3 regions of the Cupriavidus sp. UBA2010 genome follow, and region 1 is predicted to be linked to each of the others. Evidence: predicted binding sites of a transcription regulator. Region 1 holds the regulator's gene; each other region holds the start of a gene.
What was found. Region 1 encodes HrcA, which represses chaperone genes, less so after heat shock. Its sites were predicted from a motif close to TTAGCACTCNNNNNNNNNGAGTGCTAA; they were not measured.
Positions count from the first base shown of each region.

Region 2: a site for HrcA is predicted at 3,048-3,074, ahead of rpoH (RNA polymerase sigma factor RpoH). Genes of this name have one in related genera too.
Region 3: a site for HrcA is predicted at 2,025-2,051, ahead of groES (co-chaperone GroES). Genes of this name have one in related genera too.

Region 1 is NZ_DDCI01000009.1:364,390-374,385, forward strand. Features, by position in the region: gene mprA (MprA protease, GlyGly-CTERM protein-sorting domain-containing form) at 1-1,107, opposite strand, end outside; gene B2246_RS05070 (hypothetical protein) at 1,207-1,632, opposite strand; gene recN (DNA repair protein RecN) at 1,669-3,438, opposite strand; gene B2246_RS05080 (NAD kinase) at 3,537-4,454, opposite strand; gene hrcA (heat-inducible transcriptional repressor HrcA) at 4,555-5,601, shown strand; gene hemH (ferrochelatase) at 5,712-6,827, shown strand; gene B2246_RS05095 (RNA-binding S4 domain-containing protein) at 6,867-7,262, shown strand; gene B2246_RS05100 (hypothetical protein) at 7,315-7,470, opposite strand; gene grpE (nucleotide exchange factor GrpE) at 7,755-8,297, shown strand; gene B2246_RS05110 (thioredoxin family protein) at 8,376-8,780, shown strand; gene B2246_RS05115 (phospholipase A) at 8,769-9,996, opposite strand, start outside.
Region 2 is NZ_DDCI01000013.1:246,600-256,595, reverse strand. Features, by position in the region: gene B2246_RS09840 (ABC transporter ATP-binding protein) at 6-809, shown strand; gene ybiB (DNA-binding protein YbiB) at 908-1,897, shown strand; gene B2246_RS09830 (pirin family protein) at 1,938-2,813, opposite strand; gene rpoH (RNA polymerase sigma factor RpoH) at 3,144-4,079, shown strand; gene B2246_RS09820 (SCO family protein) at 4,133-4,747, opposite strand; gene cyoE (heme o synthase) at 4,832-5,758, opposite strand; gene B2246_RS09810 (COX15/CtaA family protein) at 5,767-6,870, opposite strand; gene B2246_RS09805 (SCO family protein) at 6,877-7,533, opposite strand; gene B2246_RS09800 (SURF1 family protein) at 7,541-8,302, opposite strand; gene B2246_RS09795 (twin transmembrane helix small protein) at 8,360-8,569, shown strand; gene B2246_RS09790 (cytochrome c oxidase subunit 3) at 8,670-9,530, opposite strand; gene B2246_RS09785 (DUF2970 domain-containing protein) at 9,628-9,855, opposite strand; gene B2246_RS09780 (cytochrome c oxidase assembly protein) at 9,858-9,996, opposite strand, start outside.
Region 3 is NZ_DDCI01000036.1:315,584-325,579, reverse strand. Features, by position in the region: gene groL (chaperonin GroEL) at 1-1,557, opposite strand, end outside; gene groES (co-chaperone GroES) at 1,642-1,932, opposite strand; gene B2246_RS28675 (autotransporter outer membrane beta-barrel domain-containing protein) at 2,294-6,904, shown strand; partial or broken gene B2246_RS28670 (sensor histidine kinase) at 6,932-8,437, opposite strand; gene B2246_RS28665 (response regulator) at 8,728-9,435, opposite strand; gene B2246_RS28660 (TetR/AcrR family transcriptional regulator) at 9,595-9,996, opposite strand, start outside.

The sequences.
Region 1 (9,996 bases):
TACCTGGGTCCCGAAGTTGGCGTAGCTCGCGTTCTCGCCATCGTTCGCGTGCGCGGTCACGGCGACCACGCCGGAGCAGTCGGCGGGGGCTTCCACGGCACCGGCCGAGTTGCCGGCGGCAGCCACCACCACCACGCCCGCTGCATTGAGATCGTTGATTGCCTGTTGTTCAATCGTCGAGCACGTGCCGCCACCCAGGCTGATATTGATCACCCGCGCCGGGGTCGGGTTGGCCGGTACATTTGGCACGCTCAGGCCGCCGGCCCAGCGCATGCCGTCGACGGTGTCGGACAGCAGCGCGCCGCAGCGTCCCGATACCCGCACAGGCTGAATCCGTGCCGACCAGTCCACGCCGGCGATGCCGAGGCCGTTGTTGGTCAACGCGCCCAGCGTGCCGGCCACGCGTGTGCCGTGCCAGGTGCTGGCCTGTGGGCCGGCGGAGCCGTCCGGGCAGGTGACGCCGGATGGGACGTAGTCACCGGGGTCCGTGGCGTCGCCGCTGCGCGTCGCGCCGTTCGTCGATACGAAGTTGTAGCCGGCGATTATCCGGCTGGCCAGATCGGGGTGGGGCAGATACCCGGTGTCGACCACCGCGATCACGACGCTGCTACTGCCGCGCGTGCGGTCCCACGCCTTCGGCAGGTTGACGCCGCCAACTACCTGCGATGGCGGGCCAAGATACGTCTGGTTGGTGGCGAACTCGGGGTCGTTCGGAATGGTGTCATGCAACCGCAGCCAGCGATCCGGCACGGCGTCGGCGATGCGTGGGTCGTTGCGCAGCCGCTTTGCGACAATCTCGGGATCGTCGCCACGACTGTCCTTTACCGTCAGCAACTGCATCGCGCCGGACATCGGACGCTTGACGGATAGGCCGAGCCCCGTGCTGGAGGCCACCTGGCGCATCCGGGTGGTGTCCGTGGGGGTATCGACGGTCTGGCTGCCGTCGCGCCATCGCACGATGTAGTTGCCGGTGTAGACCGGGGCGGTACGCGCTGCCGTGCCGGTATCGGCATGGGCGGCAGGAGCGTGGGCGAGGGCTGCGCCGATGACAACCAGCGCGGCTGGCGCGGCGGACGTGAGCCAGGACTTCAGCAACCTGTACGGCATCATCGCTCCTTAAGGGGCTTTGTCGGCTAGAGCTTGTCGAGGCAACCGGCGATGCGAACTGCTGAGGTACTCGGCTCTCAGATTAGGCGATGCTGATACTTATTGCTGGGGCATGTCGCGGCCACCCGGCATGGAGCGGTGCGGCTTCAACATGCGGTCGGGCGTTGCCGATTCCACGCGCGGCGCGGCCTGCAGCGTGGCGACTGCCTGGTCGGCGGTGATGTCGGGGGATTTCGTGATCGCGGTGACCAGCCAGACCCCTCCTGACATCGGGCGTTTGACCACATAGCGCACCGGCCCCTCGATCGCTGCCAGCAGCTTGCCGGCGTCTTCCGAGGTTGTCACATCCGGCGGCGTGAACTTGACGAGGATGTCCCCGATCGCGCGGTCGTCCGTAATGCTGCCGCGCGGCGGCGCAAATGACTTCGATTCCGAGGCGCAGCCCGACACTGCCGTCACAGCCAGCGCGGCAAAGGTGGCCGCGACGACGCGGCGGTGGAGCGATGGCGACTTGCCATGGGTCATCGGTTTGAAACTCCTGTGTGGTTCGGCGTGCCGGAATCAGCCGGCCGCGCGGCGCGGGCGCTTGCCACTGCTTTCGCGCGGCGAGTTGGCCGCCTGGGCCGCCTGGGTGCCTTGCGCCAGCATTTCCTCGGCATGTTGCATGGTCGTGGCAGTGACCGTGGTACCCCCAAGCATACGCGCGGTTTCCTGGACGCGACCATCTGTATCAAGTGTCCGGATGCGTGATCGCGTCACCGGGCCGCCATTGTCGCCTCCGGCCTTTTTGTCATCCTTGCTGGTTTCCTTGCTGACCAGCAGGTGGGTCCCGGCCTGCGCCGCCACCTGTGGCAGGTGCGTGACGCAGAGTACCTGTCGCGAGCGTCCGAGCTCCTGCAGGCGGCGTCCGACCACCTCGGCTACCGCGCCGCCGATACCCGTGTCCACTTCGTCGAAGATCAGCGTTGGCGTGGGCGCCGCCTCGCTTGTGATGACCGAAATCGCCAGGCTGATCCGCGCCAGTTCGCCACCCGATGCCACGCGGGCGAGCGGCCTGGGGCTCACGCCGGCGTGGCCCGCGACCAGGAACTCGATCTGCTCGAGCCCGTGGCTCTGGCCTTCCTCTAGCGGATGCAATGCCACGGCGAACGTGCCGCCGGCCATCGACAGGCCCTGCATCGCATTGGTAACGGCGGCGGACAAGGCTTCGGCTGCCACCTTGCGCGCCCCCGACAGATGCTGGGCGAGGGTCAGGTAGGCAGCGCGCGACGCGGCTTCGCGCGCCAGCACCTTGTTGATGTCCTGGGCGGCCTGGAGGTCGTCAAGTTGCTGGCGGCGGGCCAGCAACTCGTCGGATAGCTGTTCGGGCGGCAGACGATACTTGCGGGCGGTGGCGTGCAGCGCCTGCATGCGCTCTTCCACGGCCTGCAGCCGTTCCGGATCGAGTTCGAGCCGGTCGACATAGCGGTTCAGGGAGTGCGCGGCTTCCTCGACCTGCACCAGCGCCGGCTCGAGCGCGGCCAGCACGTCGCGCAGGCCCGCGTCGACATCGGCCAGTTGCTGGAGTCGGTGCACCACGCCGTTGAGCACGGAGGTCACTGCGCCGTCCGATTCGGATAGTGCGTCGAGCGCGGCGCGGCCGCCGTCGATCAGGCCCGCCGCGTGCGACAGGCGGTTGTATTCGCCCTGGATCTCTTCCCATTCACCTGGCTGCGGCGCGAGCTTGTCCAGTTCGCCGACCTGCCATTCGAGCCGCTCCCGTTCGAGCTGCATCTCGCGCGACTGGTGCTCCACCGCCTCGCGTTGCTTGACGCAGGCGCGCCACACACGCCAGGCCTCGGCCACGGCGGCGGATTGTTCGGTCAGGCCTGCGTGGGCGTCGAACAACTGGCGTTGGGCATCCGGACGCAGCAGCAACTGGTGCGCGTGCTGGCCGTGGATATCGACGAGCTGGTCGCCCACCTCGCGCAACTGCGCCAGCGTTGCCGCGGCGCCATTGATGAAGGCCTTGCTGCGGCCGCTGGCGTCGACAGTCCGGCGCAGCAGCACGGTGCCGCCGTCGTCGTCTTCCATGTCGCTCGACAGTTCGCGCTCGGCCAGCCACGCATCCAGCGCTGGGTGGGTGTGGAAGGTGGCACTGATGCTGGCACGTGCCGCGCCTTCGCGGACCACGCCTGCGTCGGCCCGTTCACCCAGCACCAGGGCGAGCGCGTCGATGAGGATCGACTTGCCCGCGCCGGTTTCACCCGTGAAGACGGTAAAGCCGGCGGAGAAGTCGAGGTCGAGCGTGTCGACGATGACGAAGTCGCGGATCGATAGGCTGCGCAGCATCGTGGGCGGTGAGCGGTGGCGGGTAAGGGCGGTAAGGGCGGTAAGGGCGGTAAGGGCGGGTAACGAGGATAACGGCGGAACGTTGAGGTGCCTGTGGATCAGAGCCGGTTGTCTTCAGTCGGATACTCGTGCCAGTGCAGCTTCTTGCGCAGTGTGGCGTAGTAGTTATACCCCACCGGGTGCAGCAGGTTGATGGTCTTGGCCGAACGGCGTACCACGATGCGGTCGCCGGGCAGCAGCGAGGCCAGCGCCTGCATGTCGAAGTTGACGCTGACATCGCGCGCGCTGGCCACTTCGATCGTGACCTCGGCGTCGTACGGCAGCACGATGGGCCGGTTCGACAGCGCGTGCGGCGCGATCGGCACCAGCACCAGGCCGGACAGCGTCGGGTGCAGGATCGGGCCCCCCGCTGCCAGCGCGTAGGCGGTGGAGCCGGTCGGCGTGGAGACGATCAGGCCGTCCGAACGCTGGTTGTACATGAAATAGCCGTCGACCGAGACCGCCAGTTCGACCATGCCGGAGATCCCCGAGCGGTTCACCACCACATCGTTGAACGCCAGCGCGGAGAAAATCACCGAGTCGTCGCGGATCACGCGCGACTCCAGCAGCATCCGGGTTTCGGCCTCGTACCGGCCGGAAAGCATCTCTGGCAGTGCCGTGGAGATGGCATCGAGCGGGATGTCGGTCATGAAGCCCAGTCGGCCGTGGTTGACGCCGATCACGGGCACATCGTGCCCGGCCAGCTGGCGGGCCAGCCCGAGCAGCGTGCCGTCGCCGCCCAGCACCACCGCCACATCGGCTTCGCGGCCGATCTCGTCGGGGGTCAGCACCGGGTAACCTGTCAGCCCGGTAGCCATTGCGGTTTCGCGTTCGAACACCACATCCTGTCCGTTACGGGAGATGCAAGATGCGAGCTCTTCCAGCGGACCTTCGATGCCAGCGGTCGAGTGTCGGCCCACCAGGGCTACAGTCTTGAACGGGGGGCGCGCGGCGCCGGTCTTGTGGGGGGCAGACATGCCGGGATTAGACCATACCGGCATGATCGTTGTCAGCACTGGGCCGCCGCCGCTCCAGGTGACGCCTGAACCGCCAAAGTTTGATTAAAATCGGGGCATCATGGACGAACGTTCAAAAAAGCTTCTCAAGACCCTGATCGAGCGATACATCGTCGAGGGGCAGCCCGTGGGCTCGCGCACCCTGTCGAAGTTCTCGGGGCTTGATCTCTCGCCGGCCACCATCCGCAACGTGATGTCGGACCTCGAGGAGATGGGTTTCATCGCCAGCCCACATACCTCGGCTGGCCGAATCCCCACGCCGCGCGGGTACCGGCTGTTCGTCGACACAATGCTGACGGCGCGCCCGCTGGAGCGCGCGCCGGAGTTCAGTGCCGAACTGGCTGAGCTGACTGGCCAGATCCAGGGTCAACTGGGTGGCCAGCAGTTCGGGCCGCAGCGGATGATCACGGCGGCGGCGCATACGCTTTCGAATCTTTCTCATTTCGCCGGCGTGGTGATGACGCCACGGCGCGCGCAATCGTTCCGGCAGGTGGAATTCATGCGGTTGTCTGACAAGCGCATCCTGCTGATCATCGTCAGCCCGGAAGGGGATGTGCAGAATCGGATCATCCAGACCGACCTGGCGTACACGCCGGGCCAGCTCATCGAGGCGGCGAATTTCTTCAACTCGCACTATGCGGGCATGAGTTTCGACGCCGTGCGCGACCACCTGCGCGTGGAGTTGCAGGACCTGCGCCGCGACATGTCCGCGCTGATGCAGGCGGCGGTCGAGGCGGGCAGCAGCGCGATGGCCGAGGACAACGAGCAGGTGTTCATCTCAGGCGAGCGCAAGCTGCTGGAAGTGGAAGACCTGTCGTCGAGCATGGACAAGCTGCGTCGCCTGTTCGACGTGTTCGAGCACAAGACGAGCCTGCTGCAGCTGCTCGATGTGTCGAGTCACGCGCAGGGCGTGCAGATCTTCATCGGCGGCGAAAGCCAGCTTGTGCCGATCGAGGACATGGCCGTGATCACCGCGCCATACGGGGTGGATGGCCAGATCGTTGGCACCCTGGGCGTGATCGGCCCCACGCGGATGGCCTACGAACGGGTGATCCCGATCGTCGATATCACCGCGCGGCTCCTGTCCAGCGCGCTCAGCCAGAGCTGAGCCACGAACTATTGACACGGTGGACGTGTCTGTCCTGAGTCGGCCGCCTGCAACGGCTTGCGGCCGGCCCCTGATTCGCCAGCGCCCCCGGCAGTCCCAACGGAAACCCTATGACGTTTTCGCCTGAACCGGCACACCAGCACGGCCAGCCGCCGCGCACCGCGATCCTGCTGATCAACCTCGGCACCCCGGACGCGCCCACGCCTAAGGCGGTGGGGCGCTACCTGAAGGCGTTCCTGTCCGACCCGCGCGTGGTAGAGATCCCGCGCCTGGCCTGGCTGCCGATCCTGCACGGGCTGATCCTGCCGTTCCGCTCGCGGGCGTCGGCCATGAAGTACGAGTCGATCTGGCTGCGCGAGGCGCATATGACCGGGTCGCCGCTACTTGTGTATACAGAGCGTCAGGCTCATGCGCTGCAACTGTTGATGCAGCAGCAAGGTCACGACGTAACGGTGGCCTGCGCGATGCGCTATGGCAATCCGTCGATCGAATCGGTCATGGAAGCGCTGCGCCGGCAGGGTACCGAACAGATCCTGTTGCTGCCGCTGTATCCGCAGTTCTCCGGCACGACCACGGCCACCGCCTTCGACGAGGCATTTCGTGTCCTGTCGGCGTGGCGCAACCAGCCCGAGTTACGGCTGATCAAGCATTTCCACGATCACCCGGCGTATATCTCTGCGCTGCACAAGCAGGTGGGCGGCTATTGGGCCCAGCATGGCAAGCCGGATTTCGCGCGCGGTGACAAGCTGATCCTGTCGTTCCACGGCCTTCCGCGCCGGTTGCTGGACCTCGGTGATCCCTATCACTGCGAGTGTCTGAAGACCGGTCGTCTGCTCGGCGAGGCGCTGGGCTTGCAGCCCGGCCAGTATCAGGTGACGTTTCAGTCTCGTTTTGGCAAGGCGGAGTGGTTGCAGCCCTATACAGCGCCGACGCTGGCCGAACTGGGCAAGGTCGGGACGCAGCGCGTGGACGTGTTCTGTCCCGGCTTTCCCGCCGACTGCATCGAGACGCTCGAGGAGATCGCGATGGAGGGGCAGTCGGAATTCCGCGTGGCCGGCGGCCAGGATTTCCATTTCATCCCGTGCCTCAACGATGCCGAGGCCTGGATCGCCGGATTGGCGGATATTGCGTTGCAGCATCTGCAGGGGTGGCCGCTCAATGTTCCACATCCCCACGAACTGGAAGCAAGACGCTCCCGCGCTCAGGCGCGCGGCGCGGGAGCCTGAGCCTGTGACGGCGGTCACGGGCAGTAACGGACGGTAATCATGCAAGTCGATTTCGAACCCGATGCGCGGCTGCGCATCGACAAATGGCTCTGGTGCGCGCGCTTCTTCAAGACGCGCTCGCTGGCTGCCGAGGCGGTGGAGCGGGGGCGCGTGAGTGTCAACGGGCAGCCCTGCAAGAACTCGCGCGAGGTCAAGCCGGGCGACACCGTGATACTGGAGGCGCATCAGCAGCGCTGGGAAGTGGTGGTCAAGGGCGTGGCCGCGTCACGCGGGCCGGCGCCGATCGCCCAGACGCTCTATGCGGAGACCGAGGAAAGTCAGGCCGGGCGACAGACAGACGCGGAACGGCGGCGCTTCCAGCACGAGCCGGCGGCGCAGATGCACGGGCGACCGACCAAGCGCGACCGGCGCAGAATCGACGACTTCAAGGGGTGACGGTTGCAGCCAGCCGGGGGCGGGGCACTCCGGCTGGCCGTAATGTAGCGGGTTAGCGGACGTACTGGACGAGGTAATGCTTGAATACGGCCTTGCCGCTGCCATACTCGGTGTCGCGCGGGGCAACCGTGTCGGACAGGCAGATGAAGACCGTCATGGCCGAGAGCGCGGCAATCAGGCAAAGGGCAACGACTGGCAGCTTGTGCATGGCGAACCTTCCGAAGGATGCACCAAAATGATCCACCTCTCTGCTCCCGTTATTTTTGACATTTTTTATTAAGTGAATCTTAGTGTGTGCGATGCAGCAAAGCAATGACGGCTCGATTTCATCGAGCAAGGCTTTGTAACGACGTATTTCCGCGTCTCTGAACCTCCACACTTGAAAAATCGGGGACTGACACCAAGTGCAGCTAGACTTGCCGGTTTGACACCCGACTCACCCGATGGCCTGCCGCCAGAGCGGGCCGTGCTTTTGTTTTGATACGAATCGACATGGAAGAACAGAACCAGACGCCAACCCCCAATACGCAGGCAGCCGAGGACGCCGCCCGCACGCCGGAAGCCGGTGCCGACGAGGTGGTCCGCCTGACGCAACAGGTGGCCGAACTGGAAGCCAAGGCCAAGGAACACTACGATATGTTCCTGCGCGCCACGGCGGAGGGCGAGAACATCCGCCGCCGTTCGCAGGACGAAGTGGCCAAGGCTCACAAGTTCGCCATCGAGAGCTTTGCCGATAACCTCGTGCCCGTGATGGACAGCCTGCAGGCCGCGCTGGCCGACGGTACCGGTGACCTCGGCAAGCTGCGCGAAGGTGTGGAACTGACCGCGCGCCAACTGACCGCCGCGTTCGAACGTGGCCGCATTGTCGAAGTGAACCCGGTGGGCGAGAAGTTCGACCCGCATCGCCACCAGGCCATCTCGATGGTGCCGTCGGAGCAGGAACCGAACACCGTGGTCAACGTGCTGCAACGCGGCTACATGATTGCCGACCGCGTGCTGCGCCCGGCGCTGGTGACCGTCTCGGCGCCGCGCTGAGCGCGAGTCGTCGGCATACGGCAGTACGAAACGCCCGGGCCATTGGCACCGGGCGTTGTCGTTTCAGGAGGGATCGAAATGTCCGAAGGAAACGAGCCGCACCTCGATCACCGCGCGTTCGAGGCGCTCGATATGGCCGAAGTCGATGGCGAGAACATCGACGCGGCGATCGCCAATGCTGGCGACGATCTGGTCTGCGTGTTCTTCTGGGGTGTGGACTGCTTCAACTGCGAGATGGCCAAGAAGGCGATCCTGGCCAATCCCGAACCGATTCGCGCGCTCGACCTGCACTGGCTGCATGCCAATGTCTATGCCCATCCCGAGCTGGGGCGGCGCTTCGGCCTGCATGGTATCCCCGTGTTCATGTTCTTCCACAAGGGTAAGAAGCTCGGCCGCGCCACGGGCTGGCACGGCCATGGGCAGTTCTCGGCGGCCGTGGGCAATGCGCGGCTCAAGGCCAGCGGCAAGCCGCTAGCGGGATAGCGCGTAACCCAGGCGGATCTGCCAGGGCGTCTTCTGGTTGTAGTTGAGCAGGCTTTCGCCATAGCCATAGAAGTAGCCCAGCATCAGGTAGCCAGCCGTGCCCGGAATCAGGCGAGAGAGCGGGTACGAGGCCTGCGCGTCGACGCTGCCGTACATCTGCCGCGTGCCCTTGCGCAGCGTGGCGGCGAATTCCCACGAATCGGGCTTCCCATAGGCCAGGTTCAGGTCCATGTAGCCGCGATAGTGCGCGATGTCCTCATTCTCGCTTTTCTCCAGGTACGCATAGACCTTGGGCGCCACGCGCCAGTGCCAGTCGTTCTGGTCGCCAAAGTACATCGTCGGCTTGAGGAACAGCGTGTTGATGCTGCGCGAATCGGCGCCGGCCCGGCCATTCGACTCGTGCTCGAAGCCCGAAGCGATCGACAGCCGGCTGATCACGCTGTTCTTCACGCCCGTGTCGGACAGGTAGTAATACAGGCTAGGGCGATAGTTGGTGTCCTCGAACGGCTTCGAGGCGCTGTGCAGGTCCCATAGCGAGAACTGCGTGTAGGCGAAGTAGAGGTTGTCGATGAAGCGCTTCGACGCCGGGTCCTTGCCCTCGTAGATCCGGAATTTGAAGCTGAGCTGGAACTTGGCGTTGGCCCCGTCGTGCGCGCCGAACATGATGTACATCGGCTCGTTGAAGGAAAGCCGTTGCGCATCACGCAGATCGGCTGGCGCCGGAGTGGATGCGGGGACATTCTCGGCCGATACGACCGGGGTGACCTGGCCGACGCTGACAGGCGCGCCGGCCGCTTTGGGTTCGGCCGGTGTGCCGGCGACCACTGGCGCAGTAACGGTGGCCGGGTTTGCGCCCGGCGCCTGGTTCAGCGTGATCAGGACCGGCGCGGCGTCGATCCCGGAGATGTCCAGGCGGACCACTCCACGCAATGTCGCAGGCCATTCCCCACGGAAGCTGACGGTCTGGTGCTCGCCTTGCCGCAGATTCAGGACGGTTGGCCCCTTGCCGACGCGCTTGAGCGTCATGGGTGCCGGCGCCACAAGGTCTCCCGAGGCCGACACCTCAAGGGTGTCGGGCACGGCATAGCGCCGCATGTCCCGATCTCCAGTGATCAGCAGGGTCAGCGTGAGCGGCTGAGTGGCATCAATGACACGCGGCGGCTGCAACACGGAGACCGCGGCATCGGCTGGCGTGGCGTGGAACAGGACGGCCGAC
Region 2 (9,996 bases), on a different contig from region 1:
CCACCATGGAAAAGTTCGTCAGCATCGAAAATGTCGGGCAGACCTTCAAGACGCGCAAGGGGCCGTTCGTGGCGCTGCGCGATATCGACCTGTCGATCGCGGAAGGCGAGTTCGTGACACTGATCGGGCATTCGGGCTGCGGCAAGTCCACGCTGCTGAACCTGATCGCCGGGCTGACCGCGCCGACGACCGGCGCGCTGATCTGCGCGGGACGCGAGATCGCCGGCCCCGGCCCGGAGCGGGCCGTGGTGTTCCAGAACCACTCGCTGCTGCCCTGGATGACGTGCTTCGAGAACGTCCATCTGGGTGTGGAGCGCGTGTTCGGCCGAAGCGAGACACCGGCGCAACTCAAGGCGCGCACGCACGACACGCTGGCCCTGGTGGGCCTGACCCACGCAGAAAGCAAATATCCGCACGAGATCTCGGGGGGCATGAAGCAGCGAGTGGGCATCGCCCGGGCGCTGGCGATGCAGCCGAAGGTGCTGCTGATGGACGAGCCATTCGGCGCGCTCGACGCGCTCACGCGTGCCCATCTGCAGGACGCGTTGCTGAAGATCGTTGCGCGCACCAGGAGCACCGTGGTCATGGTCACGCACGACGTGGACGAGGCCGTGCTGCTGGCGGATCGTATCGTCATGATGACCAACGGGCCGGCGGCGACCATCGGCGAGATCCTGCGCGTCGACATCCCGCGCCCGCGCGACCGTGTGACGCTGGCCGACGACAAGACCTTCCACGCGTGCCGCACCGCCGTGCTCGACTTCCTGTATCGCAAGCAGCGCAATCCGGCGTTGGAGGAAGCCGCCTGATGCGTACCCGGCGCGGGGATCATGATTGACTCACGGCATTGGGAGAAGCGGCGAGCCTCCGCTATCATGAACCCCAACCCCACGATCCCCGCAGCATCATGACCTCTGCATCCCGCGCGCCATTTCCGGCGGCCAAGTACATCAAGGAAATCGGACGAGGCGTCAATGGCGCCCGCGCGCTGCCGCGTGAAGACGCCCAGGCACTGTTCGATGCCATGCTCGCCGGTCGTGTGTCCGATCTAGAGTTGGGCGCCGTGTTGCTGGCCTATCGCATCAAGGGCGAAGCACCGCACGAACTGGCCGGCATGCTGGACGCCGCGCACGATCACTGCGCGCCGCTGGCCGCGCCGGCCGACAAACCCGTGGTGGTGATTCCAAGCTACAACGGCGCACGCAAGCAACCGAACCTGGTGCCGCTGCTGGCGATGCTGCTGGCGCGCGATGGCGTGCCGACGCTGGTCCACGGCATTCGCGAGTTTCCGGGCCGCGTCACCAGCATGGCGCTGTTCGAGGCACTGGGCGTGCCGCTATGCGCCACCGCGCAGTCCGCGGAGACGCAGCTTGGCGCGGCATCGAATCCGCTGGCCGCGCTGCCGATCGACGTGCTGTCGCCCGCGCTGTCGCAACTGCTCGACAAGCGCGCGATCATCGGCCTGCGCAATTCGGCGCACACGGTCGTCAAGATGCTGCAACCGGTGGGCGGACACTCCCCTGCCGAGGCTTTGCGGCTCTACAGCTACACCCACCCCGAGTATCGGGAAACGCTGACCGAGTATTTCTCGCACGAACCCGCCAACGTGATGCTGGCCCGGGGTACCGAGGGGGAAGTCGTGGCCGACGCGCGCCGCAGCAGCCGTATCGACTGGCTGCACGACGGCCATCAGCGCACGATGGTCGATCCAGTCGGCGGTTCGGTCGCGGATGTGCCCGAACTGCCGCAGGGCACGGACATCGCCGAGACGGCCGCGTGGATTCGCAAGGTGCTGGATGGCGCGGAACCGGTGCCCGCGCCGGTTGCCACCCAGGTGGCGGCGATCAAGGCGTGCCTGACGCAGGCCACGCGGGTGACCTGGGCCAGCCCGCTGTAACACCTCCCGCTACAGGATGCAGGATGGCCCGCCAGCGCGATCAGGGCCGGCGCGGCGGCAGCGGAATGCGCTCCGTCTCGCCCGGGACGTGCGGGAACTGGTCGTCCTGCCAGCGCTGGGCGGCCTCTTCGATCGCTTCCTTGCTGCTTGCCACGAAATTCCAGTAGATGAAACGCCGTCCGTCCGTGGGATCGCCGCCAAGCAGCATCACGCGCGAGGGCATCGTCGCCTTGATCGTCACGGGCTCGCCTGGTACCAGCACCACCAGATGCTCGGCCGGCAGCGTCTCGCCATCGACCTCCAGATTGCCATCGACCGGATAAATGCCACGCTGGACGTGTTCGGCGGGGATCACAAGGCTTGCGCCGGCATCCATCTCGATCGCCACATAGAGCGTGCGGCTGTAGACCTTGACCGGCGACTCGGCGCCGAAGGCATCGCCCGCGATAACGGTCATCCGCACGCCGGGCAGTTCGAGCTTGGGCAGCGTAGCGCCCGGATGGTGGTGGAACGAAGGCGGATCATTCTCATGCGCCTTAGGCAGGGCTACCCAGGTCTGGATGCCGTGCAGGTGCGGTCCGGCCGAGCGCGCGCCGTCCGGCGAGCGCTCCGAGTGCGTGATGCCACGCCCGGCAGTCATCCAGTTCACATCACCGGGCCGAATCACCTGCTCGCTGCCGAGGCTGTCGCGATGCATGATCTCGCCTTCGAACAGATACGTGACTGTCGCCAGTCCGATATGAGGATGTGGGCGCACATCCATGCCCGCGCCGGGCTCCATCTCCACCGGCCCCATGTGATCAAAGAAGATGAATGGCCCGACTGCTTGCGTCGTAGCGGCGGGCAGCAATCGGCGGACGGTGAACTCGCCGATGTCTCGCACATGAGGCTTCAGCAAGTGTTCGATAGCAGACATGTGGGGCTCCTGGGGATGCGTCTGAAAAACGACTTCAGTGTAGCGAATCCTGCAATACACCATCCCGAAATCGCTGCGAAACCGAATCGGGGCTGCCCCCTCTAATAACAGTGCTCCGAGAGCGCTGCCCGCCAGGCCTTGTCAGGCTTGGGCTGGGCCACTATAAGGCGACATCAGGCTATCCAGAAGATTTTTCCGATTGCCTGGAACTATCAACCCTATAGACCTTCTAACTTAGCACTCGTCCGGTTCGAGTGCTAATATGCGTTGCAATGCGGTGTCCCTTCGGGACACACCGGCAACCCACCGCCGGATGCGAAAGGAGTCATAGTGAACGCAGTCCTGTCTGCCGATCAAACCCAAGTTACCCGCCGTCTGCCCACGGCGCCCCAGAATGCCGCCGCGAATGCCTTCGCACTGACCTTCCCCGGCACACTGGGCAATCTGGACAGCTACATCCAGGCTGTCCACCGCATCCCGATGCTCACCCCCGAGGAAGAGCTCAGCCTGGCTCGCGACCTGCGCGACAACGACTCAGTCGATGCCGCCCGCCGCATGGTGATGTCGCACCTGCGTCTGGTGGTCTCCATTGCCCGGCAGTACCTGGGATACGGCTTGCCTCACGCCGACCTGATCCAGGAAGGCAACATCGGGCTGATGAAGGCCGTCAAGCGCTTCGACCCCGAACAGGGCGTGCGCCTGGTGTCGTACGCGATGCACTGGATCAAGGCCGAGATCCACGAATACGTGTTGAAGAACTGGCGCATGGTCAAGGTGGCCACCACCAAGGCCCAGCGCAAGCTGTTCTTCAACCTGCGCAGCCACAAGCAGGGCTCGCATACCTTCACGCCCGAGCAGATCGAAGCCGTTGCGCGCGAGCTCAACGTCAAGCCCGAGGAAGTGATGGAGATGGAAACCCGCATGTCGGGCGGCGATATGGCGCTGGAAGGCCAAATCGAGGACGGCGAGGAAGAGTTCGCGCCGATCGCCTACCTTGCGGATAACCACAACGAGCCGACGCAGGTGCTGGAAGCCAAGCGCCACGACCGTCTGCAGGTCGAAGGCCTGGAAGAGGCGCTGACGAAGCTGGACCCGCGCAGCCGCCGCATCATCGAGGCCCGCTGGCTCGACGTCAACGACGATGGGTCGGGCGGCGCCACGCTGCACGAACTGGCCGACGAGTTCGGTGTATCCGCCGAGCGGATTCGCCAGATCGAATCGGCGGCAATGAAGAAGATGAAGGGTGCGCTGGCGGCATTCGCCTGAGACCACGCTCCCCGCATTGAAAAAGGCCGGTCATTCGACCGGCCTTTTCTTATTTACGACATCAGCTGCTTGAGGTCATGCGCGATCGGCTCCGGCCCCTGGCCGTGGCGAATGAACAGCCGCAACTGGCCGTTCTGGTCAAACACGTAGCTGCCGGCCGAGTGATCCATCGTGTAGTTGTCCGGCGACGAACCCGGCACCTTGGCGTAGTAGACCTTGAAGTCCTTGGTCACCTTCTTGAGCGCGGCCTCGTCGGCCGGGCGCAGGCCCAGGAAGCGCGAGTCGAAGGCCGGCACATACTGGGCCATCAGCGCCGCCGTATCGCGTTCCGGATCGACGGTGACGAACAACACCTGCACCTTGTCCGCATCGGGCCCCATCTGCTCCATCACCTGCTTGAGCTCCACCATCGTGGTCGGGCACACGTCCGGGCAATGGGTGTAGCCGAAGAACATCAGCACCACCTTGCCCTTGAAATCGGCCAGCGTGCGGGTCTTGCCGGTGGGGTCCAGCAGCGCGAAGTCCTTGCCGAACTCGGTGGCGCCCGAGATATCGACGTTGCGGAAGGACGGCTTTGGTTGCCCACAGGCGGCCAGCAGGGCCGTGCAGAGCGCGAGCAGACAAAAGCGGCGGAATGCGGCCCAAAGGCCTTGGGAAGAGGTCGACATGCGCAAGAATCGGGAGGAGTTGCCCGAAAGTATCGCCGATTGGGCCGGCGATGACTTCCGGGCGCGGCAAGATGCCGCAGGTTGTCAGACCTGCGGCACGAACTTGAAGTAGTGATCCACTAGCAGCGCCGCGAACAGCAGCGACAGGTACAGGATCGAATAACGGAAGGTGCGCTGCGCGAGGCCATCCGAGTAGTTGCGGTACAGCTTCCAGGCATAGCCCAGGAACACCAGGCCCAGCGCCAGCGCCGCCGCAAGGTAGATGTAGCCGCTCATGCCGTACACGAACGGCAGCAGCGTGGCCGCGATCATGATCAGCGTGTACAGCAGGATATGCAGCAGCGTGTAGCGCTCGCCGTGCGTGATCGGCAGCATCGGCAGGCCGGACTTGGCGTAGTCGGCGCGGCGGTACAGAGCCAGCGCCCAGAAGTGCGGCGGCGTCCAGGTGAAGATGATCAGCACCAGGAACCAGGCCTCGGCAGGCACCGTACCCGATACCGCGGACCATCCTAGCGCCGGGGGCATGGCGCCCGACAGGCCACCGATCACGATGTTCTGCGGCGTCGCCGGCTTCAGCAGGATCGTATAGACCACGGCATAGCCAAGGAACGTGGCGAAGGTGAGCCACATCGTCAGGTCGTTGGCGAAGACGTGCAGCAGCCACATGCCAGCACCGCCCAGCACGGCCGAGAAGATCAGCGTCTGGGTGGTGGTGATCTCGCCTGTGGCCGACGGGCGCCACGCGGTGCGGCGCATCAGCGCGTCGATCTTCTGTTCCACCAGGCAGTTGATGGCGAAAGCCGCGCCGGCCAGCAGCCAGATACCAGCCGCGCCACCGATCAGCACCGACCACGGCACCATGCCCGGGGTGGCCAGGAACATGCCGATGATGGCGCAGAACACGGCGAGTTGGGTCACCCGCGGCTTCGTCAGCGCGGCGTATTGGCGGGCCAGATGGCGTAATCGGCCCACGGAGGATTGGGAGTGGGTAGCAGTTACCACGGGGGGCATCTTGTCCTTCATGTGGCGCGCGCGGCAATCGAGGGTTGCGTGGCGGCGCCGGCGGAGCGAGTGGCGAGGCCGATATTGTAGTTGAGACGGAGCAACAACATCAGCAGCAGGGCTGCTCCGCCGTTATGGGCCACCGCCGCGACCAGCGGCCAGTCGAAAACGATGTTCGACATGCCGGTGCACAACTGCAGCGCCAGCACGACCAGCAACCACCGCGCATGCCGCGCCAGCCCTTCCATCCGGCGCGCGCGCAGCGCGAACCAGAGCAGGAAACCGAGCACGACGAAGGCGAAGCCACGGTGGACCCAGTGGATAGCCACCAGCGCCGCGTGCGGAATGTAGTCGCCGTCGGCCGTCATGCCGAGCTGGCGCCACAGCGTAAAGCCATGGCGGAAGTCCATCTCTGGCACGAGCTGGCCGTTGCAGAGCGGAAAATCGGTACAGGCCAGCACCGCGTAGTTGGTGCTGACCCAGCCGCCCAGGAAGATCTGAACGACCAGCAGCACCAGGGCCAGCAGGCCGGCCCAGCGCAGCGAAGCCGCCTGTGGCGCCACGACATGCGGCGGTTCGTTACGCGACCCGAGCAGGATCAGCGACGCCAGCAGCGCCATCGCCAGCAGCAGATGGGTGACGACGATGATCGGTTGCAGCTTCATCGTCACGGTCCACATACCGAACGCGCCCTGCAGGCAGACCAGCAGGAACACGCCGGTGGCGAACCACGGCGACTGCTTCAGTTCGCGGCGCTTGACCCATGCCAGCACCATCAGCGAGATGATCAGCACACCCACCGCCATGGCGAAATAGCGATGGATCATCTCGATCCACGCTTTCATCAGCGTGACCGGGCCGCTCGGGAGCGCCGTTTCCGCCGCGCGAATCGGGTCCATCGCCGCGTGCGGGTTCGAGTGGCCGTAGCAGCCGGGCCAGTCGGGGCAGCCGAGGCCGGAGTCGGTCAGCCGGGTAAAGCTGCCGAACATGATCAGGTCCAGCGTCAGGAACGCCGTGATCCAGACGAGCCTGCGATATTTGTCGCGATTGCCGCGCACCATCACGTAGGACAGGGGCAGCAGCGCAATCAGGATGCCAATGATGGCCAACTGAAGCAGCATGGGAATTCAGCCAATACGGGAATACTTCAGCAGCTTCTTCAGGTCGCTGCTGATCTTCTTGGGGTCGGGGTCCTTCGGCCAGCGCATCATCAGGTTGCCGAGCGGATCGACCAGGTAAATCGCATCCTCGGCGCGCGCGCCGTCCTCGGCCGGCAGCCATTGGGCAATCGTGGCCCGGTCCATGCGCAGGAATCGCACGCCCGCATAAGGTTCGTTGTAGGCGGCCGCGAGCCGGTCGTCCACATCGCCCCGGTCCTGGATCAGCCAGACAGGCACGATCCGCTCGCGGTCCTCGCCCTGTCCGACGCGGATCTGGCGCACCGTGAACAGTTTCTTCGCGCATATCTCGTCGCAGGCGGACGGGTCGGTCATCACCATCAGCCACTTGCCGCGCATGGACGCGAGCGGCACCGACTCGTTGCGCTCATTAGTCACCTGCACGGGCGGCATGGGCCGTTGCGGGTCGATCAGCACGCCGTAGTTGGTGCTGCCGCCGGTCGGTTTGATCACGTAGTACGTGAAGTACGAAAAGAGTACGGGCGATGCGCAGACCAGCAGCAGCATCAGCATCTGCAGGCGGCCGCGGCGCGTGCGCGCGTCGATGCGGGGGTCCGGCGAAGCCGTGGGATCTGGCTGCGGCATGGCGTTCGTCTGTGCGTTCATCGTTCGTTTATAGGTTTCCATTGCCGTCTGCCCGGTCCAGCCGGGCGCGCCGCCAGCCGAGCACGGCCACCAGTACCAGCGTCAACACAGCCAGCCCGAACCACTGGGCGGCGTACCCGTAGTGTCGGTCCGCGCCGAAATCGGCCGGGGCCCAATCGCGGGCCAGTCCGTCTCCGGCATCGCCCGATTGTTCTACCACCACCGGCAGGAGTGACGCCTCGATCTCATGAGAAAAAGCGGCAAGGTCGATATTCTGACGGATCTTGCGTCCGGCCTCCGCGGAAGCATCCTGCCCGAGGCTGTAGACGCGCGGCACAGCGGCCAGCGCCGTGCCTTCGACTGTGACTTCCCCCGTGGGCGTCGGGAACGGCGCGATGCGCGTGCGGTCCTGCGCATCGCGTGGCAGCCAGCCTCGCAGCACCAGCACGCTGCCACCGTCCGCCAGGCGCAACGGCGTGAGCACGAGGAACCCCGCACGGCTGTCAGTACCGTTGCCGTGCGGACGATTGTCGAGCAGCACGGTCTTGTCCGCGTCGAACGTACCGCGCGCGCGCACGCGGCGCTCGACCAGTTGTGCGGCATCGGTCTGGCCCGCGCGCAGTTCGACAGGCGCCTGCTTCGCCAGCGTAGCCAGCCGCTCCGCACGGTCGATCTTTTCATGCGCGCGGCGCAGTTGCCAGTTGCCGAGCGCGCAGGTGACGACGATCACCACGAGCGCGGCCACCATCGGCACCGGGCCCGGCGAACGCCAGAGCGTGCGGGTCGTCACGGGTTCCCTCCGGGCATCGCGGTGCGATAATGGGCGCTTCGCAGAACGGGCCCCCACATGCGCTTCGTCATCCTTGTCGCCTTCATCCTGATCATTGGCAGCCTGGCCTCCGCGCTGTTCTTCATGATGCGCGACCGTGGCCGCACGCCCAACATGATGCGTTCGCTGATGTTCCGCGTCGGCTTCTCGGTGGCGCTGTTCCTGTTCATCCTGTTCTCGCACTGGATGGGCTGGATCCAGAGCACGGGCATCCATACGTCGCCCTGACAGGCATCCTCGCGAAAAAAAGCGCCGCCGAGATTTCTCTCCCGCGGCGCTTCGCTTTCTTCGATACCGCACGCCGCCCGCAGGCGGCGCGGCGAAATCCTTACAGCCAGTAGACCACCACGTACAGGCCCAGCCAGACCACGTCCACGAAGTGCCAGTACCAGGCTGCGCCTTCGAACGCGAAGTGATGCTCCGGCGTGAAATGGCCCTTCAGCACGCGGATCAGCACCACCGTCAGCATGATCGCGCCCATCGTCACGTGGAAGCCGTGGAAGCCAGTGAGCAGGAAGAACGTCGAACCATAGACACCCGAAGTCAGCTTCAGGTTCAGTTCGCTGTAGGCGTGCATGTACTCATAGGCCTGCAGGCACATGAAGATCGCGCCCAGCAGGATCGTCAGGACCAGGCCCTGAATCAGCTGGCTGCGCTTGCCGGCCAGCAGCGCGTGGTGCGCCCAGGTCAGCGTGACGCCCGAGGTCAGCAGCAGCGCCGTGTTGATGGTCGGGATCGGCCACGGGCCCATCGTCTGGAAGTCTTCCACGGTGCCGGCAGGGCCCATGTTCGGCCACACGGCCGCGAAGTCCGGCCAGATGATCTTGTTGTTCAGGTCGCCCAGCCACGGCATGGCGATGGTGCGCGCGTAGAACAGGGCGCCGAAGAACGCCGCGAAGAACATCACTTCGGAGAAGATGAACCAGCCCATCGACCAGCGGAACGAAGTGTCGATGTTCTTGCCGTACATGCCGCCTTCGGATTCGCGGATGGCGTCGCCGAACCAGCTCTTGAGCACGAAGAGGAACCACAACAGGCCGAAGCCGCACAGGTACGGCGCCCACGGTTGCCCGTTGACCCAACCCGCGGCTCCCGCGCCGGTCATCAGCAGGCCGAATGCCGCCGTGATCGGATGGCGCGACGGGCCCGGCACGAAGTAGTACGGGGCGTTTGCGCGATTCGCACTCATTCTTCTATCTCCAGCTCAGAGTCTCTAATGGTTATTCGCCAGATCCGCTTCGCTTCGGTTGCCAGCGGCTCTGTCCTTTTTCCCTGCTAGTTTCCTGCTACGACTGACTCACCACGGCGCGCACCACCAGGATCAGCACCGTCACGAACACTGCCGCCGCGATCAGCCCGGCGATGATCACGTGCACCGGGTTCAGCCGCGCCATGTCGGACTCATGCTCCGACCCCTTGCGCAGCCCGATGAACGACCACAGCACCGCGCGCACCGTCTGCGCGAAGGACGCCTTGCGATGCACCGGATCCACCGAATCGTCGCGGTTGGTCATCGTCAGCTCCCCCTCTGCACCGGGGCCTGCTCATCCTGCGGCGCCTGCGCCACCGGCGTGCCCACCTCGAAGAACGTGTACGACAGCGTGATGGTCTTCACGTCCTTAGGCAGCTTCGGGTCGATCACGAACACCACCGGC
Region 3 (9,996 bases), on a different contig from region 1:
GCAGTCGGTCGTCAGCATCAGCGAAGCCACCGAAGCGGCGTTCTGCAGCGCGGTGCGGGTCACCTTGGTCGGATCCAGCACGCCCATTTCCACCAGGTCGCCGTACTCGCCCGAAGCCGCGTTGTAACCGTAGTTACCCTTGCCTTCGATAACCTTGGCCACCACGACCGAAGCTTCTTCACCAGCGTTCAGCACGATCTGGCGCAGCGGCTCTTCCATGGCGCGCAGCACGATCTTGATACCGGCGTTCTGGTCGGGGTTCTCGCCGTGCAGGCCAGCGATCGCAGCACGAGCACGCAGCAGGGCCACACCACCGCCCGGGACGATGCCTTCTTCCACGGCAGCACGGGTAGCGTGCAGTGCATCTTCCACGCGTGCCTTCTTTTCCTTCATTTCGACTTCGGTGGCTGCGCCAACCTTGATCACGGCAACACCGCCGGCCAGCTTGGCCACGCGCTCTTGCAGCTTCTCACGGTCGTAGTCCGAGGTCGCCTCTTCGATCTGGGCGCGGATTTGCTTCACGCGGCCTTCGATCGCCGATGCGTCGCCGGCGCCGTCGATGATGATGGTGTTTTCCTTGCCGATCTCGATGCGCTTGGCCTGGCCCAGGTCCTGCAGCGTGGCCTTTTCCAGCGTCAGACCGATTTCCTCGGCGATCACGGTACCGCCGGTCAGGATGGCGATGTCTTCCAGCATGGCCTTGCGGCGGTCGCCGAAGCCCGGAGCCTTCACGGCGGCGGTCTTCAGGATGCCACGGATGTTGTTCACCACCAGCGTGGCCAGGGCTTCGCCTTCCACGTCTTCAGCGATGATCAGCAGCGGGCGGCCAGCCTTGGCCACTTGCTCCAGCACCGGCAGCAGGTCACGGATGTTCGAGACCTTCTTGTCGAACAGCAGAACGAACGGGCTGTCCAGTTGAACAACCTGCTTTTCCGGGTTGTTGATGAAGTACGGCGACAGGTAGCCACGGTCGAACTGCATACCTTCCACGACTTCCAGCTCGTCGGCCAGCGACTTGCCGTCTTCGACGGTGATCACGCCTTCCTTGCCAACCTTGTCCATGGCTTCGGCGATGCGCTCGCCGATCGAGGCGTCGCTGTTGGCCGAGATCGCGCCAACCTGGGCGATTTCCTTGCTGGTGGTCGTCGGCTTGCTCAGCTTCTTCAGCTCTTCGACTGCGGCGCCAACGGCCTTGTCGATGCCGCGCTTCAGGTCCATCGGGTTCATGCCGGCGGCAACGAACTTCATGCCTTCGCGCACGATCGACTGGGCCAGCACGGTTGCGGTGGTGGTACCGTCACCGGCGTTGTCGCTGGTCTTGGAAGCCACTTCCTTGACCATCTGCGCGCCCATGTTCTGCAGCTTGTCCTTCAGTTCGATTTCCTTGGCCACGGACACGCCGTCCTTGGTCACGGTCGGGCCGCCGAAGCTGCGCTCCAGCACCACGTTGCGGCCCTTCGGGCCCAGGGTCACCTTCACTGCGTTGGCGAGGATGTTCACGCCTTCGACCATCTTGGCACGGGCGGCGTCGCCGAACACTACGTCTTTTGCTGCCATGTTCTGAATCTCCGAATCTGGATGGATGCGTCCCGCTGGATTGTCAGGGGGACGATCGGGAATTGGGTGGCTTGTGGGCGTCGATTACTTGTTGACGACAGCCATGATGTCTTCTTCGCGCATGACCAGCAGTTCCTGGCCATCCACCTTCACGCCCTGGCCGGCGTACTTGCCGAACAGCACGCGGTCACCCACCTTGACGTCGAGGGCGATGTTGTTGCCCTTGTCATCCTTCTTGCCAGGGCCAATCGCCAGCACTTCGCCTTGATCGGGCTTCTCGGCAGCATTGTCGGGAATCACGATGCCGGATGCGGTCTTGGTTTCATTGTCCAGACGCTTCACGATCACGCGGTCGTGCAGAGGACGCAGGTTCATACGGACTCCTAGATACAAAAGTGAGTGTTAAATCACAAAATGGTCGTCTGATAGCGACGACCATCGGGTTTCGGGTACCGCGGGGGCGACTGTTAGCACTCTCCCCCAGCGAGTGCTAATTATAGGGACGGGGTATTTCGTTTTCAAGACGCGGGCTGAATGGGGGTTTTCCCGTACAGATCACAAGAATGCGCCGAGGGAAACAGTCCCAGCCGATGAATACGCCCCATAGATCACACAAAAATCTGGTCCTCCCACCCCGAATTCCCTAGTTCTTGGGATTCCCTGTAGTTGTTGCAATTTGTAACTTCGAGGCTTTGCCGCCCTCTGGGGCATTCGCAGCCACCGGGGAGGCCGCACCTTGAACCACATCTATCGACTTGTCTGGAATCGCACACTGTGCGCATTGAAGGTGGCGCCGGAAACGGCCGGAAGCCAGGGCTCGGAAGGCACGGGCACCGCAACCATCGCCCCAACGGCTTCCCGGCGGCGTGCCGGCTGGAGCGTCGGCTTGCCGGCACTGTCGGCGCTTTCCGCGGGCCTGCTCCCCGCCATTGCGATGGCTGCCACACCGATTGCCGGAACGCTGCCAACCGGCTCGGTCTGGATCAGCGGGAGCGGGACTGTCAACTCGACAGGGACCACCACGACGGTCAATCAATATTCGTCATCGGGCACGATCAACTGGTCCTCTTTCGATGTCGCTTCGAACAGTACGGTCAATTTCACGCCGAATACGGGTGCGAGCGCCGTCACCCTCAACAACATTTCTGGCACTACGGCCAGCCAGATCTACGGAACCGTGTCGGCAGCCGGGCAGACGATCCTTGCCAATGCAAACGGCCTGGTTTTCGGTGGCACGACATCAGCCGGCGGACTTCTCGCCACCTCGCTCGGTGTTTCCGCCCCTGCCACGACGGGAGGCAGCTACAGCCTTGATGCAGCGGCCATGCGCGGCACCGTAGCGTTTGCTGGCGGTGCAACGTTCATTGGCAACTCCGCGGCACTCGTCGGCGCCGGCGTGTCGAACAATGGCGTGCTGACGGCCAATGGCGGGCGAATCAGCCTGGTGGCCGCGGACCACGCAACGATGACGTTCGACGACAAGGGTCTGATGAATGTTGCCATTGCCGGCGCACTGAGCACCGCGCAGGGCGGCACCGCGGTCGTCAATACCGGAACCCTCCAGGCAACCGGCGGCACGATCATCATGGCGGCAGCAGCCCAGCCGGGGTTGTACGGCACGCTAGTCAACAACAGCGGCGTCATCATCGCGAATGGTGGAAACGTCAGCCTCAGCGCAATAGGGGGCGCCGTAGTCAACAACGGCAGCATCGACGTCTCGCAGGGTGGCCAGTCCCAAGCTGGGCAGGTTCAGATCACGTCAGACGCCGCCGTGATCCTGGGGGGCAACATCGACGCGTCGGGCACGACGACGGGCGGCTCGATTGCCATCTCGGGTGGTAGTGTCCAGCTCGGTGGCACGCTGACCGCCGGGACAGGCCAGATCAGCCTGCAATCGTTGGGGGACGTCCTCCAGACCTGGGGCAGCCTGACAGCGGGAACCCTGACAGGCAGCGCCGTCGGCAGCATGAAGCTCGACCAGAGCAGCAACAGCATCGCCGCGCTCGGGCCGATCAGCACGGGCAGCGACTTCGCGTTGACCACGACCCGTTCGCTTGGACAATCCGGCCCGTTGTCGATCGGCGGCGATACCACGATCAACGCAGGCACGAACGCCATTACGCTGACCAACGCCAGCAATTCGTTCGGTGGCGCGGTAAACCTGACCGGTGGCACCACGCAGATCACCAGTGCCGCGGGACTGAACTTGGGCACCGTCAACGCCGGCACATTGACCGCCACAAGCACGGGTGCGTTGGTCTTCGGCACCACCGCCGTGACCGGCAGCCTGTCGGCAACGAGCAACCGCGGCTTCATCATGCAAAACGGTGCGCTCACCATTGCGGGCAACAGCACCTTCAATGCCGGCACGGGTGCTATCTCGCTAACCAACATGGGAAACTGGTTTGGTGGCACCGTGAACCTGACCGGTGGCGCCACGATAATCAGCAGCGCCTCGGCCCTGACCTTCGGTAACGTCAATACGGATACATTGCTTGCCACGAGCCTGGGTCCAATGAACCTTGGCACCGGCACGGTGCGTGGCTACCTGTCGGCATCCACCAACGACAATGCCATCACCCAAAGCGGAGCGCTCAACGTTGCCGGTAGCACCACCATCAGCGCCGGCACTGGCGCCATCACGTTGACCGACGCGAGCAACAGCTTTCAGGGCCCGATCGCTGCAACGGGGTCCAGCGTGGCATTGCGCGCGGCTGGCGATCTGCGCGTCTCGGCGCTAAACAACAGCACGAACGGCGCGGTCAGCCTGACCGCTGGCGGGGCGTTGACGCTACCGGTATCGGCAATCAACACCGGCACGAGCAATCTGCAACTCGCGGCCAACGGCGGCACGTTGCTAGCCAATGCCGCGTTGAGCGGCAGCAATATCACGATCTCTGCCCGCGACAGCATCGCGCTGTACGGGCCAGTGACGGCCAGCGGACAACTCGCGCTCAGTACAAGCACCGGCCAGTGGATCTTCGCGCTGGGGGACGTGCAGGCCGCCACCACGCAAATCGGCAGCGGCACACTGCGCATCGGCAACGGCACCACCACCGGCAGCATTGGCGGCAACGTGGTCAACAGCGGCACACTGATGTTCAACCGGACCGACAGCATCGGCTATGCCGACGTCATCAGTGGCACCGGGAATCTCGTCCAGCAAGGCACCGGCACCTTGACCCTGACTGGCGTCAACACCTATACCGGCGCGACACAGGTCGCCGGCGGCACGCTTGCCCTGTCCGGCGCGGGCAGCATCGCAAACTCCAGCGGTGTGCAAGTCGATGCGGCAGGCATCCTCGACATCTCCGGCATCACCGCCGCACAGGCCAGCTTCCGAAGCCTGAGTGGCGCTGGCCAGATCAAGCTGGGCACCAGAACGCTGGCAACGGGCGGTGACAACAGCAGCGGCACCTTGTCGGGCGCCATCTCGGGCACGGGCGGCTTGCTCAAGAACGGCAGCGGCACGCTGACGCTTGGCGGCGACAACAGCTTCAGTGGCGGCACCGCGCTCAAGCAAGGACGCATCGACCTTGGCAGCAACGGCGCGCTGGGGACCGGCACACTCTCGATGGATGACGGCACCACGCTCGGCATTGCCACCGATGGGCTGCGCATCGCCAATGCGATCCGCCTGACGGGCAGCAACGATCCTGTGATCGACACTGGCGCCTTCAATGCCACGCTCGCCGGGGCCATCAGTGGTTCGGGCTTTCTCACCAAGAACGGCAGTGGCGCCTTGACGCTTGCCGGCGCCAACGACTACACCGGGGCCACCAACGTTGCGGCCGGCACGCTGCGGGCGGGAGCGGCCAACACCTTCAGCGCGGCATCCGTTCACACGGTGGCCAGCGGCGCCACGCTGGATCTCGCCGGTTTCAGCCAGAGCGTCGCGGGACTGAACAACGGGGGCGTGGTCTCGCTGATGGGCACGACACCCGGCGCGACCTTGACGGTGACGGGCCCCTACACGGGCAACAACGGCACGCTGCGCATGGGCACTGCGCTCGGCGACAGCACCGGCGTGAGTGACCGGCTGATCCTCAGCGGCCCCGCCGCCGTCGCCAGCGGTCAGACCACGCTGCAGATCTCCAACCTGAATGGGCTTGGCGCGCTGACCGCGGGCAACGGCATCGAGGTGATCAGCGCCGTCAATGGCGCCAGCACCACGGCGCAGACCAGCAAGAGCGCGTTCGTGCTCGCAGGTGGCCATGTAGATGCCGGCGCCTACCAGTACCGCCTGTACGCTGCCGACGCCAAGGGATCGGGCGAGAACTGGTATCTGCGCTCCAATGGCGAGACCACCGAAACCACCCCGACCACCGAACCTGCGGACCCGCCCGTCACGACCTACCGTGCCGAAGCCGCGTTGTACGCGGCGCTGCCGAGTCAACTGCGCCAGAGCAACCTTGCCATGATCGGCAACCTGCACCAGCGCGTGGGCGATGACGACCCGAGGTCCGCCACATCGGGCACCCTATCCGGCACCCCATCGGGCACCCCTGCCGGTCGCGATCGCCGGGCATGGGCCCGCGTGCTGACCACCGATGTCGACGTCAGCCAGGACGGCACGGTGGCGCCCAAGAGCAAGGGCCGGTTGACCGGCTTCCAGGCCGGCACGGATTTGCTGGCCACGCAGGACTGGCGCGCTGGCCTCTACGTCGGCCAGCTGGATGGCAACGTAAGCGTCAATGGCTTCATCGGCGGCATCGACAATGCTGGCGCCGGCCGCAACGATCTGCACAACCAGTATCTGGGCTTCTACGGCACATATGCCGGGAACAGCGGCATCTACGCCGACGCGGTGCTGCAGTTGGGCCGTCACCGCTACACGGTGACGCCAGCGTCCAGCTCCGGGGTCGAGACCAAGGGAGACAGCCTGCTGGCATCGCTGGAACTGGGACGCGCCTTTCCACTTGGCGGCAGCGCCTGGAGCATCGAACCCCAGTTGCAGGTGATTCACCAACGCATTCACCTCGACAACGCGCAGATCCCCGGAGCAATGGTCCAGACCGACGTGAACAGCAGCTGGCTCGCGCGCGTCGGCGCGCGGGTGAAGGGTGAAATGGAGGCAGGCTCCGCCGCGTTGCGGCCATATGGCCGCGTCAACCTCTACATGGCATCGAACGGTAGCGACGTCGCCCGCTTCACAAACCCGGCCGCCACCACCGACATCGTGGCAGCGACCGGCGGCACGAGCATCGAGGTGGCCGCGGGCCTAACCGCGGCCCTGAACCGGCGCTTCAGCCTGTACGGCGAGGTCGGCAGGATCTGGGCCGCCGGCGGCAATGCCAAGGTCAGAAACTCGATCCTTGGCTCCGCCGGGTTGCAGGTCAAGTGGTAGGCCAGTGCCACCAGCATCGAGCGGGATATGAACGGCCAGCACGGTCCCCTCTCCCGTTGATCGCACGCTGAACGTGCCGCCAAGGCGCTCGGTACGCGCCCGCATGCTGCGCATGCCCGCACCGGCGTGCCGCCCGGCGGCGGCCGGATCGAAGCCAACGCCGTTATCGCTGACCAACAGCTCCAGCCCGCGCGTGCCGACGCGTACCGCGACGTCCGCGCGGCTGGCCTTGCTGTGCTTCATCACGTTGGTCAGTGCTTCCTGCAAGGTCCGCATGACATCGAGAATCCGCGAATTCGGCAGATGGCATTGCTCAAGGCCATCGAGCTGCCAATGACACGCGATGTCATGGCTCTCCAGCAACCGGCTAAGGCGGTGGCGCAGCGGCACGATCTGCCCCGCCAGCGCCGGCTCGCCGAACTGCTGGCTGGCGGTCGTATCGACGATGATGCGCAGGTCATCGCGCAACGCCCGGAGCATCGACAGCACCTGCCCGGGCGGGATGTCATGCGGGCTGCGCTCCAGCGTGGCGATGCCGCTGACGAGTGTGCCGCCGAGCCCGTCGTGCAGGTCGTGCGCCAGATTGAGCCTCTCGTTGAGCCGCGCGTTGGCAACCTCGTACTCGCGTTGGCGCCCCAGGTTGACGACGAGTTCGGCCTTGGCTTCGGAAACCTTGCCGTGCAACTCGTCGTTGAACCGTTCGATCCGACGCAGGTTGGCCACGAAGCGCCATGCCAGCACCAGCGCCATAGCGATCATCTGGACCTGCGAAGTCAGCGCCGCGTAGTAGGCGTTGTCCGTCAGGATGCCGAGAAAGGACAGCAGGTCGTGCACCGCCGCGACGAGGAAGATGGCGATGCAAACCGACAGGATGCGATGATCGGTGCGGCCATGACGCCAGGCGAAGCCCAGGAACACAATGCACGTCGCGAAGAAGACGCACGCTGCCCACAGCGTGAGCACATTGCGCACCGTGGACAGGGATTCGGTCGGCGCCCAGATCACCGCCGCCGCTCCCACCGCGGCAAGCAGCCAGAGTCCGCCTTCGACACGCGGCAGACGCCGCTCGCAGAATCGCGCCATGGATAACATGTACGCGACGCTGTAGACCAGCAGCGCGACGGTGTTCGCACGCTCCCAGGCGTCGGTACTCGCGAACGGCCAGGTGGTAGTCGCCACCTGGTTCAGCGCCACGCACCACCAGGCCAGCGACATCAGGCTGAACCATCCGTAAGCCGCTTCCTGCCGACGCATCACCCAGAGCGAAAAGAAGAGGCAGCCAAGCGCGACGGTGACGGCAAGGCTGATCAGTTGCAGATCGTGCCGCAGCCAGTACGCGCGATCGTATGCGGGCCGCAGGTGTTCAGGGGCGGCGATCGATACGGGCCCGAGGCCAGGCTGGTAGGCCGACAACCCCGAGACGCGAACCAGCAGCGTGTTGGCGCCCTCTCGCAGCAGCGCGGCAGGCAGCAACTGGTAGCGCGGGGTATTCCAGGCACGCGTGAGCGGTTCGACCAGGCTCGTGTCGCGCATCAACAGGCTGCCATTGAGATAGACCGCGCCAGCCATGTTCAGGTAGTCGAGCAGCAGCGCCACGGGCTGGCGCGGGTCAGAGCCCTGCCAGCTCAGGCGATACCAGACCACACCGTCGAAGCCGGGCCAGCGCGTGGACCAGATGTCCGGCAACGACACGGGCACCCAGCCCGTGGCGGGCGGGCCATCGTCCTGCCAGGTCGACTGTGCGGCTTCGATTCGGGTAAAGGTGACGGCCTCCGATTGCGCCCGGGCGCTGGCTGCGCCGGCAAGCAGCATGACGCCGCAGATCAGCGCAATAAGCCAGAGGCACGCGCCTCGAAGACTGCCTGGGTGCGGGAGTGAACTGCCAGTTTCTTGTATGTGTTTCTGATATGGCATTCGACCGTCAACTTTGATAAGGACAGCACCTCCGCAATTTCCCGATTGGTCAGACCCTTGCTTACCAGCGAGAGGATTTCTATTTCTCGCGCGCTCAGTGGCGACGCACCGACCATTGGCTCGGCCTGGACTTCCGCGCCGCCAGCCAGCGGCGCCATCTTGCCAGCCAGATCGAGAATGCGCCTGGCCACGAAGGGGTCGATCGGCGCACCACCCCGCAGCGCGCTGCGAATCGACAGGATGATCTCGACGTCGTCGCGCTCCTTGAGCAGGTAGCCGGTAGCACCGGCCTGCAGCGCGCTTACGATGACCCGTTCCGTATTCCACGTGGAGATTACCAAAATTGGCAAGGCCGGGTCTTGCTCGTGCATCACCCGAATGAGGTCGATACCGTTGCCGTCGGGCAACCCCACGTCAACCAGCGCCATGGCGAACGGCTGCGTGGCCAGCAACGTGTTGGCAGCCTCGAGGCTGCCGGCAAACCATATGGCGTCGTCGCTATAACCCAGTGCGGCCAGGATCGTGCGTAGCCTGGACTGCATCGGCGGCTCGTCTTCAACGACCAGCAGGGGCGCTGGCAATACCGATTCAGCCGTGTCGGGCAAGGGTTGGATCATGGGGTGACAGTGGTGGGGGCGCGGCCTGAGTGTAGCCGTACTACCGCCGGGCTTGGCGAACGCCCGGACGATTCCGGACGAGGTCATGCCAGCCTGCCAGAAACGGGCCGTATGTGGCATCCCCGATTACAGGTAGCCGGGGATACCGGCGATGCGGCGTCAAGAGGCTTCGGAACCCTCGGCGGGGCCTTCAGCGGAGCCCGCCGCCCCGCCCGCCGCCTGCACCCGCGCCAGCGCCGCGCTGACCTCGCCATAGAACTGCCCCAGCGCGGCGGCATGCAGGTTCTGCGGCTGCAGCGCGGGCCACAGCAGGGCGATCATGTCTTGCGTGGTGCGGTCAATGTCGACCGGGCGGCCGCTCACGATGGCATCCCAGAGAATGTGCTCCATCGGGCCCAGGATGGCCGAACGCATCAGCCGCAACGGCATGTCGGCCCGGATCTCCCCACCCGCCTGCGCGGCAGCCAGCAGCGCCATCAGCGGCGCCGTGTAGCGCCGTTGCAACGGCACGAACACCTCGTCGAGCCCCTGCCCCTTGGCGCGCCCTTCCGACAGCACCAG